DNA from 2 places in the Mammaliicoccus fleurettii genome. Region 1 is predicted to be linked to the other one. Evidence: riboswitches for the same ligand, from Rfam matches in the RefSeq annotation. Region 1 holds a riboswitch; the other holds the start of a gene.
What was found. A riboswitch is a leader RNA that binds a small molecule or an ion and turns the genes downstream of it on or off. The one in region 1 is predicted to bind lysine.

Region 1 (6,328 bases):
AGAATGGTTCACAAATTGCCGACATTTTTTAGTTCTAATTTTAACTTTGATGAATTAGAGTTTCATTTAAGTAAGACGAGACAAGGTGCAGAAATTACAAAAGCGAGTCGTATTATGGAAAGAATCAAAACAATAACTGAAGATTACGAGCTAGAAGGTAAAAATTATAGAGCTTAAATTTAACTTGATATTTTAAAATAGAGTTGTATAATTGAATTATCTTAAATGAATATAAAAATTTAGAGGACATGACGTCTATAAAGCATTTACAGAGAGTCTCATATCGCTGGAATTGAGATAATGCAATATAAATTGTTACTCCCTCATACATGATGTGTTAATCCACATACGGCTCAAGACCGTTATCTTATGTAGAGTTATCGTGCTCAGTTTTTGAGTGCGTTAATGAGGGTGGTACCGCGAGAGATTTCGTCCCTTTGGATGAGGTCTCTTTTTTATGTTCTTTAATAGAAAAAATGAGGAGGAAGTCGTTATGAGTGAAATAAACATTAAATTTCCAGATGGTAATGTGAAAGGGTTTGAACAAGGCACTACAACTGAAGAAATTGCTCAATCTATTAGTCCAGGATTAAGAAAAAAAGCAGTTGCCGGTAAATTTAATAATCAACTAGTAGATTTAACAAGACCTTTGGAAAATGATGGGGAGCTAGAAATCGTTACACCAGGTAGTGATGATGCTTTAGAAGTATTAAGACATTCTACAGCACATTTAATGGCTCAAGCATTACAAAGATTATACGGTGATGTAAAGTTTGGTGTTGGTCCTGTTATTGAAGGTGGTTTCTATTATGATGTAGATACTGAACACAAAATTTCTAGTGACGACTTCGAAACTATAGAAAAAGAAATGAAGCAAATCGTAAATGAAAACTTTAAGATTGAACGTAAAGTTGTAACACGCGACGAAGCAAAAGATTTCTTTAAAAATGATGAATATAAATTGGAATTAATAGATGCTATACCTGAAGATGAAAATGTAACTTTATACACTCAAGGTGAATTCACTGATTTATGCCGTGGCGTTCACGTACCATCAACTTCAAAAATTAAAGAGTTCAAACTATTATCAACAGCTGGTGCTTATTGGAGAGGCGATTCAAATAATAAGATGCTTCAACGTATTTATGGCACTGCATTTTTCGATAAGAAAGAATTGAAAGCGTATTTGAAAGTTTTAGAAGAAAGAAAAGAACGTGACCATAGAAAAATTGGTAAAGAGTTAGAATTATTTACTACTAACCAAGATGTTGGAGCAGGACTACCATTATGGTTGCCTAATGGTGCAGTTATTAGACGTGAATTAGAACGTTATATTGTAGATAAAGAAGTAGCAATGGGCTATGACCATGTTTATACTCCAATTATGGCAAACGTTGATTTCTATAAAAAATCTGGTCACTGGGATCATTATCACGAAGACATGTTCCCTACAATGGATCTAGGAAATGAAGAATTAGTTCTTAGACCTATGAACTGTCCACATCATATGATGATTTATAAAAATAGCCGTCATTCATACAGAGAATTACCAATACGTATTGCAGAATTAGGAATGATGCATAGATATGAAGCGAGTGGTGCAGTATCTGGTTTACAACGTGTTAGAGGTATGACTTTAAATGATGCACATATCTTTGTAAGACCTGATCAAATTAAAGAAGAATTTAAACGTGTTGTAAATATGATTCTTGATGTATACGATGACTTTGGATTCGAAGATTATACATTTAGATTAAGTTATCGTGACCCAGAAGATAAAGAAAAGTATTTTGACGATGATGAAATGTGGAATAGAGCACAAACTGTTCTTAAAGAAGTAATTGATGAAATGGAATTACCTTATGAAGAAGCTATAGGGGAAGCGGCCTTTTATGGTCCGAAATTAGACGTACAAGTAAAAACAGCAATGGGTAAAGAAGAAACTTTATCAACAGCTCAACTTGATTTCTTATTACCTCAAAAATTTGATTTAACTTATATCGGTAATGATGGTGAAGAACATCGACCAGTCGTAATTCACAGAGGCGTTATTTCTACTATGGAAAGATTTACTGCATTCTTAATAGAAGAAACAAAAGGTGTATTCCCAATTTGGTTAGCACCGAAACAAGTGGAAATCATTCCTGTAAATATTGATTTACATTATGATTACGCTAGAACAATTCAAGAAGATTTGAAATCTCAAGGTGTACGTGTTCATATTGACGATCGAAATGAGAAAATGGGATATAAAATTCGTGAAGCTCAAATGAAAAAAATACCTTATCAGCTCGTTGTTGGTGACAAAGAAATGGAAAATCAAGAAGTGAATGTTCGCCAGTACGGTTCTAAAGATTCTAATACAGTTGAAAAAGATGAATTTATTTGGAGCTTAGTTGATGAAATTAGATTGAAAAAGTAATAATCTATTGAAATTACTCGTTTCATCGGGTATAGTTTTAATAGTGAAATTTAATTAAATATTCCTCAGTAATGAGTTAGAGGTTGCGATGTTCAAAAGTAATTATTCAGAAGCGTAATGGCGCGTATGTTGAAATGATGAAAGGGGACGTTGCCGAAATAAATAGTATCCATAATACTATTTATTGGGCCAGTGTTGAATAAATACTGGACTGTCACACTAAGTGATGTGCTACCAATTTGTATGGAATGATCATATATAGGTCGCATATCTTAATGATATGCGATTTTTTTTAGTGGCTCGATTGTGGAATAAAGAAAGGGAAAAAACAATGGCTCAAGAAAAATCAACGAACAATGTTCAAAGAAAGCTTAAAGATAGACATATTTCTATGATTGCCATTGGAGGTTGTATAGGTACTGGTTTATTTATGACTTCTGGTGGTGCGATTAGAGATGCTGGACCAGGTGGAGCATTATTAGCATATGCTGTCGTAGGATTAATGGTGTTCTTCCTTATGACTTCTTTAGGAGAAATGGCAACATATTTGCCAGTTTCAGGATCTTTTAGTACGTATGCAACACGATTTGTAGATCCTTCATTAGGATTTGCATTAGGATGGAATTATTGGTTCAACTGGGTTATTACTGTTGCTGCTGACATTACAATTGCTTCACAAGTTGTCAGCTATTGGGAACCGTTAGAAATTATTCCATCATGGTTATGGAGTGTCATATTTATGGCCATTATATTTGGTCTGAATTCATTATCTGTACGTGTATATGGAGAAAGTGAATATTGGTTTGCTTTCATTAAAGTAGCTACAGTTATAATCTTTATCGGGATTGGGTTATTAACGATATTCGGATTACTAGGTGGAGAGTATTTAGGATTCGAAAACTTTGTAGCTGGAGATGCACCGTTCCTCGGAGATTCCAATGTTAATACATTCTTGCTAGTTCTAGGTGTGTTCTTAGTAGCAGGATTCTCTTTCCAAGGTACAGAGTTAATAGGTATTACTGCAGGTGAGTCTGAAAATCCAGAACGTGCAGTACCTAAAGCAATTAAACAAGTATTTTGGAGAATAATATTATTCTATGTTTTAGCAATATTTGTAATTGGTATGATTATTCCTTATACTAATCCAAACTTAATGGGTGGCGATGAAATAGCAAAATCACCATTCACATTGGTATTTGAAAATGCTGGTTTAGCATTTGCTGCTTCATTTATGAATGCAGTAATATTAACTTCAGTATTATCAGCAGGTAATTCTGGTATGTATGCATCTGTGAGAATGTTATTCTCTATGAGTAAAGATAAACTTGCTTCGCCAGTATTTTCTAAAACAAATAAGTTTGGGGTGCCTTATACAGCACTTATGGCTACTGCAGTAGTTGTCGTTCTAATATTTGCTATAGAGCATTTAAGTGGTGGGGCGTATGAGTATATTATCGCAGCATCAGGTATGACAGGATTTATTGCTTGGCTAGGTATAGCAATCAGTCACTTTAGATTTAGAAGAGCATTTGATCTACAAAATTATGATAAATCAAAATTGAAATATACTGCAAAGCTATTCCCATTTGGTCCGTTATTTGCGTTTGCACTTTGTGCAATTGTAATTGTCGGTCAAGATGTTGACTTCATACAAACTGGTGAGTTTGAACCAAGAAGATTCTTCATCACATATATGGGTATTCCAGTATTTTTAGCATTCTTTATTTTCCATAAAGTGAAATATAAAACAAAAATGATACCACTTAAACAAGTTGATTTAAGTCAAGATATCGATATGAAAGAATTTGAAAATAATATTAAATAAAGATTGACATAAAGGTTTATAATTGGTAAGATTAGTTTTGTTGAATACGAAACGGACCAAGTAGAGGCATACCCGCTTCTCACCTGTAGTGACGCGTAAAGCAGTTAGCAGGTACAATAAACCTTTAATGTTTATGGAGGAGAGCGGGTGCATTGTGCATTCGTTCTTTTTTTCTTGGACGACTTCGTAAAATTCTAGGAGGTGTCAACCATAGCTAAAGATCAGACTCAAATAAACGACAAAATTCGTGCGAAAGAACTTCGCCTTATTGGCCAAGATGGGGAACAAATTGGTGTTAAATCAAAATTTGAAGCCATTGAAATGGCTGAAAGAGTAGATTTAGATGTAGTAGTAGTAGCGCCAAATGCTAAACCACCTGTTGCAAGAATTATGGATTACGGTAAATATAAATTCGAACAACAGAAAAAAGAAAAAGAAATGCGTAAGAAACAAAAAATTGTTAGTGTAAAAGAAATTCGATTAAGTCCAACTATCGAAGAACATGACTTTGAAACTAAATTGAAACATGCACAAAAATTCTTATCTAAAGAAGATAAAGTTAAAGTATCTATTAGATTTAGAGGACGTGCGATTACGCATAAAGAAATTGGTCAACGCGTGTTAGAACGCTTTGCAGAATCTTGTAAGGATATAGCAACAGTTGAACAAAGACCTAAAATGGAAGGGCGTTCAATGTTCTTAATGTTAGCGCCAATTTCAAACGACAAATAAACCGAAATAATAGGAGGAAATCTCAATGCCTAAAATGAAAACTCATCGTGGAGCAGCTAAACGTGTTAAAAGAACTGGTTCAGGTCAATTAAAACGTTCTAGATCATTTACTTCACACTTATTTGCAAACAAATCTACTAAAGCGAAACGTAAATTACGTAAAGCTTCATTAGTTTCTAAATCAGATACTAAACGAGTTAAACAAATGTTAACGTACGTAAAATAATAAACATAGAGGACTAATGGTCCATTTTAAGGAGGAATTATAATGCCACGTGTTAAAGGTGGAACAGTGACGAGAGCTCGTCGTAAAAAAGTTTTAAAATTATCTAAAGGTTACTTTGGATCAAAACATACATTATATAAAGTTGCTAAACAACAAGTAATGAAATCAGGTAACTATGCTTACCGTGACCGTCGTCAGAAAAAACGTGAATTCCGTAAATTATGGATTGCACGTATTAATGCAGCATCTCGTCAAAACGACATCAGCTATAGCCGTTTAATGAATGGTCTTAAATTAGCTGGTATTGACATCAACCGTAAAATGCTTTCTGAAATCGCTGTTTCAGATGAAAAAGCATTTGCTGAATTAGCTACTAAAGCTAAAGACGCATTAGCTAAATAATATATTCTATATAAGAGCAGAAATTCTTCATTGAATTTCTGCTCTTATTTTTTGTAAAAATCATTTCGGTTACTCTTAGACTTGTTGGCATTTTTTTGCTCGTGCTTCCCCCACAGGAGTCAACTCTAAAAAATACCAAATATTAATTAAATATTTATAGTATAGGTGGAATTTATCCTAGAGTAGATTCTATGTTCAACAAATCTACTTATTAAAACAAAAAAACAAACTGAACTTATAAATTCAAGTTCAATTTGGCCACTATCCGTAGTAGCACTTAGAGCAATCATTTTTCTATATAAATATGGTTAGTTATTACGATGATTTTGTAAGTGCTGACGCCTGAGGGAATAGTATGCGTGAGAGACTACAGGCTCGAACCATACCCCTAGGCAAGCATGCAAGAACAAAATCGTAAGATTGTATAAAAGGTAGGTAAACATGCACAAACAAAATCGTGAGTTTGTATAAAAAGGTAGGCAAGCATGCACAATCAAAATCGTAAGATTGTATAAAACAGTAGGCAAGCATGTACGAACAAAATCGTAAGATTGTATAAAAAAGTAGACAAGCATGCACGTACAAAATCGTAAGATTGTATAAAAAGGCAGGCAAACATGCACGAAAAAAATCGTGAGATTGTATAAAAAAAGTAGGGAAGCATGCACGAACAAAATCGTGAGATTGTATAAAAAAGGTAGATAAGCATGCACGAACAATA
Region 2 (6,328 bases), on a different contig from region 1:
TCCACCTAAAGTAGCATTCATATCTATCATTGTTCCTTCTCCAACAACTGCACCAATATTTATTGTTGCTCCCATCATAATCACTGCGCCGTCTTCAATAACTGCATGTTCTCTTATGAAAGCACCTGGCTCTATACGTGCATTTGTATTTGTTAAATCTTTTAATGGAATTGCAGAGTTACGACGATCATGTTCAATTTCTAAATCAGTAAATGCTGATTTGTTTTCTTCATAGAAACGAGTCCAATCTTTAGCATCACAAAAAATTGTTTTTGATGACTCTGAACCGAATACTTTAAATGACTCTGGAAATTCAACATTATCAAATTGACCATTTACATAAACTTTTAATGGCGTAACTTTCTCCGCCTCACTAATATATTGAATAATTTCTTCTGCTGTAAAATCTTTAACCATGTTAATTTCTCTCCTCATTTAAGTTATTGTATGTGTAATATCCATTTTCTTTATTTACTAGTACTTCAGCTACATTAATAGCACCATTTGCAAAGATATCTTTTGATTGAGCACGATGTGTAATTTCTATTGTCTCATCATGCCCTGCAAACAATACTTGATGCTCTCCAACAATTGTACCACCACGTTGAGAGCTAATACCAATTTCTGCTGCATCTCGTTTAGACGATGACTCATGTCTATCATAAACTGGCACTGATTGCGCTCTTTTTTCTTTAATTGCATCATATAATTGTACAAGTGTTCCACTTGGTGCATCCACTTTATTGTTATGATGCTTTTCGATCATTTCAATATCGAAGTCTTCTAAAAGTGGTACTGCATATTGAATAATTTCTTTAAGTATATGAACACCATAACTCATATTAGCACTAAAGAATACTGGCATATTTGCCGATTTCACTTTTAGTTGTTCAATTATTTTTTCCTTGTCACCAGTTGTTGCAATAACTAAAGGTAATTTAAAATCTTCTTCTAATAAAGGTAATAATAATTCTGGATTCGAAAAATCAATCGCAACATCCGCTTCTGGAGCTTTAGATATAGAATTGAAAGCAGGGTAGGGGTATTGTTTGGATGGATCCTTGACAACAACGCCTACAATCTCATTATCTCTTTCTGTTGCTAATCTTGCGACGCGCTCATTCATTGCGCCATAACCAATTAATAATATTTTCATTGTTTTACACCATCTTTGAAAGTATTAAATGCTTCGCTTAAAACTTTTCTTTCTTCTTCATCTAACGTCACAAGTGGCAATCTTACTTCATAATTTCCAAAGCCTAATTCCGAAGTTAATAACTTAATTGGAATTGGATTGACATCAACACTTAAATGATTTAATAAAGTTACAATATCCTCATTTAAAGTAGTAGCTTTATCAAGTTGATCATTTGAAACATAATCATATAATTGTTGAGTTTCATTTGGAATGACATTGGCAACTACTGAAATCAAACCTTCGCCACCTAAGCGGTAATAATCAAACATATTGTCATCATTACCACTATATAAAGCAAAGTCACTAGGTAACTGTTCTTTTAACGATTTAGCATATTCCAAATCTCCTGTCGCATCTTTAAGTGCAACTATATATGGATTTTCACTTAATTTAAGAACAGTATCAATTTCTATTGTCATGTTCGTTCTTGAAGGCACATTATATAATACAACTGGAAGTTCAACTTCATTAGCAATTTTAGTGAAATGTGCAATTAAACCACGTTGACTCGTTTTATTATAATAAGGTGTGATTAACATAATTGCATCTGCACCTAATTCTTTCGCTCTAATTGACTCATCAATAGAAGCCTGAGTGTTATTCGTTCCAGTGCCAGCAATGACAGGAACGCGTCCATTCACTTTTTTAATTCCCCATTCTAATAGCGTTTTTCTTTCTTCGGCAGTTAATGTTGGATTCTCAGCTGTTGTACCGTTGATAATAATACTTTTAACGCCATTGTCTATTAAAAATTCTATATGGTTTTCAAATGCTTCGTAGTCTACATCCTCATTTGTAAATGGTGTTGTAAGGGCAACGCCTACACCTGTAAAAATATGTGACATACTTAACACTCCTTGTTTTATTTATTTAATTGCATAACTTGTTCTAGTACTTGAACGGCATTTAAACTTGCACCTTTTAGTAAATTATCTGAAGTACACCAAATATGGAAAGTATTATCTAAAGAATCATCTTTACGAATTCTTCCAACAAATACTTCATCTTTACCAGTAGAGTGTATAGCTAATGGATATTCATTTTTTTCAACATTATCTACCAAAACTACACGGTCATCTTCATTAAATAAATTTTTAATATCTTCAACTGTTGCTTCTTTATCTAAAGTAACGTTGATGTGCACACTGTGGCTATCTTGAACAGGTACACGTACACATGTTGCTGTAACATTAAGTGTCGGTTGATCTAATATTTTTCTTGTTTCTTCGATCATTTTTTGTTCTTCTTTTGTATAACCATCTTCTAAAAATACATCTATATGTGGTAATACATTATTATAGATTGGGTGAGGGTAGTTCTTAGGTGCTTCACCTTTCTCACCATTAGACAAATCTTCGCGTCCGGCAAGTCCTGAACCTGATACTGCTTGATATGTTGTATAAGCAACTCTTTTCAAACCAAAAGTATCTAATAAAGGTTTTAATGGAACGACTGATTGTATTGTTGAACAGTTAGGATTTGCAATGATTTTTCGATTTAACTTAGGTGTATTAACTTCTGGAACTATTAAATCTATCCCTTCATGCATTCTCCATTGACTAGAATTATCTATTACAATAGCACCATGCTCTTCAAATAGTGGGGCAAAAGTTTTACTTGTACCTCCGCCAGCGCTCATAATAACGTAATCGAATTGTCCATTTGTTTTCTCTTCAGTTAATGCTTCAACAACATAAGTTCTACCTTGAAATGCCACTTCTTTACCTGCTGATCTAGGTGATGAAAATAATACAAGCTCATCAAATGGTATATTTTTTCTATCTAATACTTCTAATACTTTTTCTCCTACTAAACCTGTTGCACCAACAACTGCTAATTTTGTCATTTTTTTCACTCCATCATCAATTATATATTAAATGCTTCACTTAAAATTCGAACGGCATTTTCGCCTAAATCACGATCAACTACATAAGAAATACTTATTTCTGACGTGGTTGTTTGATAAAAATGTATATCATTAGTAATCAAAGTACGGAAAGCTTTAGATGCTATTCCTGACATATCTCTCATGCCCGTTCCAATTACAGAAAGTTTAGCGTAATTATCTTTCATTTTATAACGTAGGTGAGGGTAATCCTCTGTTATGCTAACTATAATTTCCTCTATTTGATTGACATCGGAATCTTTAATCGTAAATGAAAGTTGTAAGCCTTGTTGATTTTCGATTTGCGAAATCATATCAACATTCATAGATTGTTCTTCTAATGAATCAAATAATTTTTGTAGTAAAGCAAAATTTTGCATAGGATATGTTAAAGTAACATGAATCATATGTGTATCTAATGCTACTCCTGTGACTGCTTTCTTCTCTAAAATTTCTGCTTGTGGCATAATCCATGTTCCTTTCACATTTGATAATGTTCTTCCAAGATATAAAGGTATGTTATAATTTTTAGCAATTTCAACACTTCTTGATTCTAAAACTCCTGCACCTAATGCACTCATTTCCATCATTTCTTCATAAGAAACTTCATTGAGAAGGTGTGCTCCTTTATATATTCTAGGATCTGTTCCATATACACCATCTACATCAGTATATATTTCACAAGACGTATCTATACTTGCAGCTATTGCTACTGCGGTAGTATCTGAACCTCCACGTCCTAGAGTCGTAATCTCAAGATGATCATTTACACCTTGAAAGCCTGCAACTACAAGTATGTCATTTGTTTCAAAAGCTGTTTCAAATCGATTAGCATCAATTTCAGCAATTTTACTCTTTAAATGATGACCGACTGTCTTAATTCCAGCTTGATAACCTGTCATTGCTTTCGTTTGAACACCTATATCATTTAATACCATTGAAAGATATGAAATGGTCTGTTGTTCACCGGTTGTTAGAAGCATTGCTAAATGCTCATCTTTAGGTTGAGAGGTAAGTGTGCCAATATTTTCGAGCAAAGAATCTGTCGTTTTGCCCATAGCACTTACTACCACTACTAATTGTTCTCCATTATCAATGCGAGACTTCAACATATACGCGATATTTTTAATCTTGTTAAAATCACCGACGGATGTACCGCCAAACTTTAATACACTTTGAGCCAAAATAATTCCTCCTGTAAATCAGAGGTCAACGCCTTAATATAAACAAAAAAACAAGTTCGGCATCCGAACTTGTTTTATTATATATACAAGTGATGCACTCCATTATTCCTAAGATAATGACAGACACTTAGCTCTTAACCTAAATGTCCAACGTAATATCTCTGCAAAAACATTACGTTTCGGCATCGCACCCTTTCACTCCTTAAAGATTGCAGTCTAACAGGGGAGTTACTAATGATTGATGCGCCTCATCAAAAACATATTCAATTGGTATGCATTCATTATACATAGAAAGAATATTGATGTAAAGAGAGAAAACAGATAAATTCAAAAGTTCTAACTATTTAAACAATTAATGGAAAAACATGGTTTTTAATAGATATACAACTTAATTCGTTTTTATATTAAAAAAAGCTTCAATTCGGCAAAAGTCGAATTGAAGCTTCTCAATATAAATATTAGTTATAAACGCCTTGATCTCTCAAGTATTCATCATAAGTGATTTCTTTAGAAATTGCGCCGTCTTCTTTAAGTTCTATAACTCTATTTGCAATTGTGTTAATAAATTCGAAGTCGTAAGATGTGAAAATTAGAGAACCTTTGAAGTTCTTTAATCCGTCATTTACAGCTGTAATACTTTCTAAATCTAAGTGGTTAGTAGGCTCATCAAGTAATAATACATTAGAGCTTGATAACATCATTTTACTTAACATACATCTAACTTTTTCTCCACCTGAAAGTACACTTGCTTTTTTCTTAACTTCTTCACCACTAAATAACATACGTCCTAAGAATCCTCTTAAGAATGTTTCTGTTTGTTCTTCTGGTGGTGCATATTGTCTTAACCAGTCAACTAAGTTCATATTAATTCCTTCAAAGAATTCTGAATTATCTTTAGGTAAATATGATTGACTTGTTGTAACGCCCCATTTAACTGTGCCTTCATCTGGTTCAATTTCACCAGCTAATATACGTAGTAGGGTAGTTTTAGCGATTTCACTTTCTCCTATTAATACTGCTTTATCATTAGGGTTCATAGTGAAAGATACATTATTTAATACTTTATTACCTTCGATTGTTTTAGAAAGACCTTGAACTTGTAATAACTCATTACCAATTTCTCTTTCAATATTGAAATTAACAAATGGGTAACGTCTAGATGACGGTTGAATATCATCAAGTTCAATTTTATCAAGCATTTTCTTACGACTTGTAGCTTGTTTAGATTTAGATGCGTTAGCACTAAATCTAGCAATAAAGTCTTGTAACTCTTTAATACGTTCTTCTTTTTTCTTGTTTTGGTCTTGAGCCATTTGAGAAGCAAGTTGACTTGATTGATACCAGAAGTCATAATTCCCAACAAACAATTTAATTTTACCGAAATCTAAATCGGCAATATGAGTACATACATTGTTTAAAAAGTGTCTGTCATGTGAAACAACAATTACAGTATTTTCAAAGTTAATTAAGAAATCTTCTAACCAAGCGATTGCTTTAATATCTAAACCGTTTGTAGGTTCATCTAGTAAAAGAACATCGGGATCACCGAATAAACTTTGTGCAAGAAGCACTTTAACTTTTTGGTTGTTTTCTAACTCAGACATTTGTTTGTCATGTAATTCATCTTTAATTCCTAAACCTGAAAGTAAAACAGATGCATCCGCTTCAGCATTCCATCCATTCATTTCAGCAAATTCACCTTCAAGCTCTGCTGCACGCATACCGTCTTCATCAGAGAAATCTGGTTTCATATAAATTTCGTTCTTTTCATTCATAACTTGCCATAATTTTTCATGGCCTTTTAAAACAACTTCGATTACTTTTTCATCTTCGTGAGCAAAGTGATCTTGTTTTAAAACTGCTAAACGTTCATCTTTACCAAGTGAAACATGACCAGATTGAGAATCTAATTCCCCTGATAAGACTTTTAAGAACGTTGATTTTCCTGCTCCATTGGCACCTATAAGTCCGTAACAGTTACCTGGTATAAACTTAATATTTACATCTTCAAATAGTTTACGATCACCAAATCGTAAACTTACATCAGTGACTTGTAACATT

Region 2: it holds a riboswitch for lysine, as region 1 does, so the genes downstream of both, B2G86_RS10850 (aspartate kinase) here and B2G86_RS01760 (amino acid permease) in region 1, are expected to answer to the same signal.

Annotation. Positions count from the first base shown of each region.
Region 1 covers NZ_MWJM01000002.1:54,791-61,118, forward strand. Annotated here, with positions in the region: gene dnaI (primosomal protein DnaI) at 1-177, shown strand, start outside; gene thrS (threonine--tRNA ligase) at 494-2,422, shown strand; lysine riboswitch at 2,492-2,664, shown strand; gene B2G86_RS01760 (amino acid permease) at 2,754-4,247, shown strand; ribosomal protein L20 leader region at 4,300-4,425, shown strand; gene infC (translation initiation factor IF-3) at 4,449-4,979, shown strand; gene rpmI (50S ribosomal protein L35) at 5,005-5,205, shown strand; gene rplT (50S ribosomal protein L20) at 5,248-5,607, shown strand.
Region 2 covers NZ_MWJM01000015.1:3,762-10,089, reverse strand. Annotated here, with positions in the region: gene dapD (2,3,4,5-tetrahydropyridine-2,6-dicarboxylate N-acetyltransferase) at 1-417, opposite strand, end outside; gene dapB (4-hydroxy-tetrahydrodipicolinate reductase) at 419-1,156, opposite strand; gene dapA (4-hydroxy-tetrahydrodipicolinate synthase) at 1,153-2,043, opposite strand; gene B2G86_RS10855 (aspartate-semialdehyde dehydrogenase) at 2,061-3,044, opposite strand; gene B2G86_RS10850 (aspartate kinase) at 3,065-4,267, opposite strand; lysine riboswitch at 4,352-4,527, opposite strand; gene B2G86_RS10845 (ABC-F family ATP-binding cassette domain-containing protein) at 4,726-6,327, opposite strand.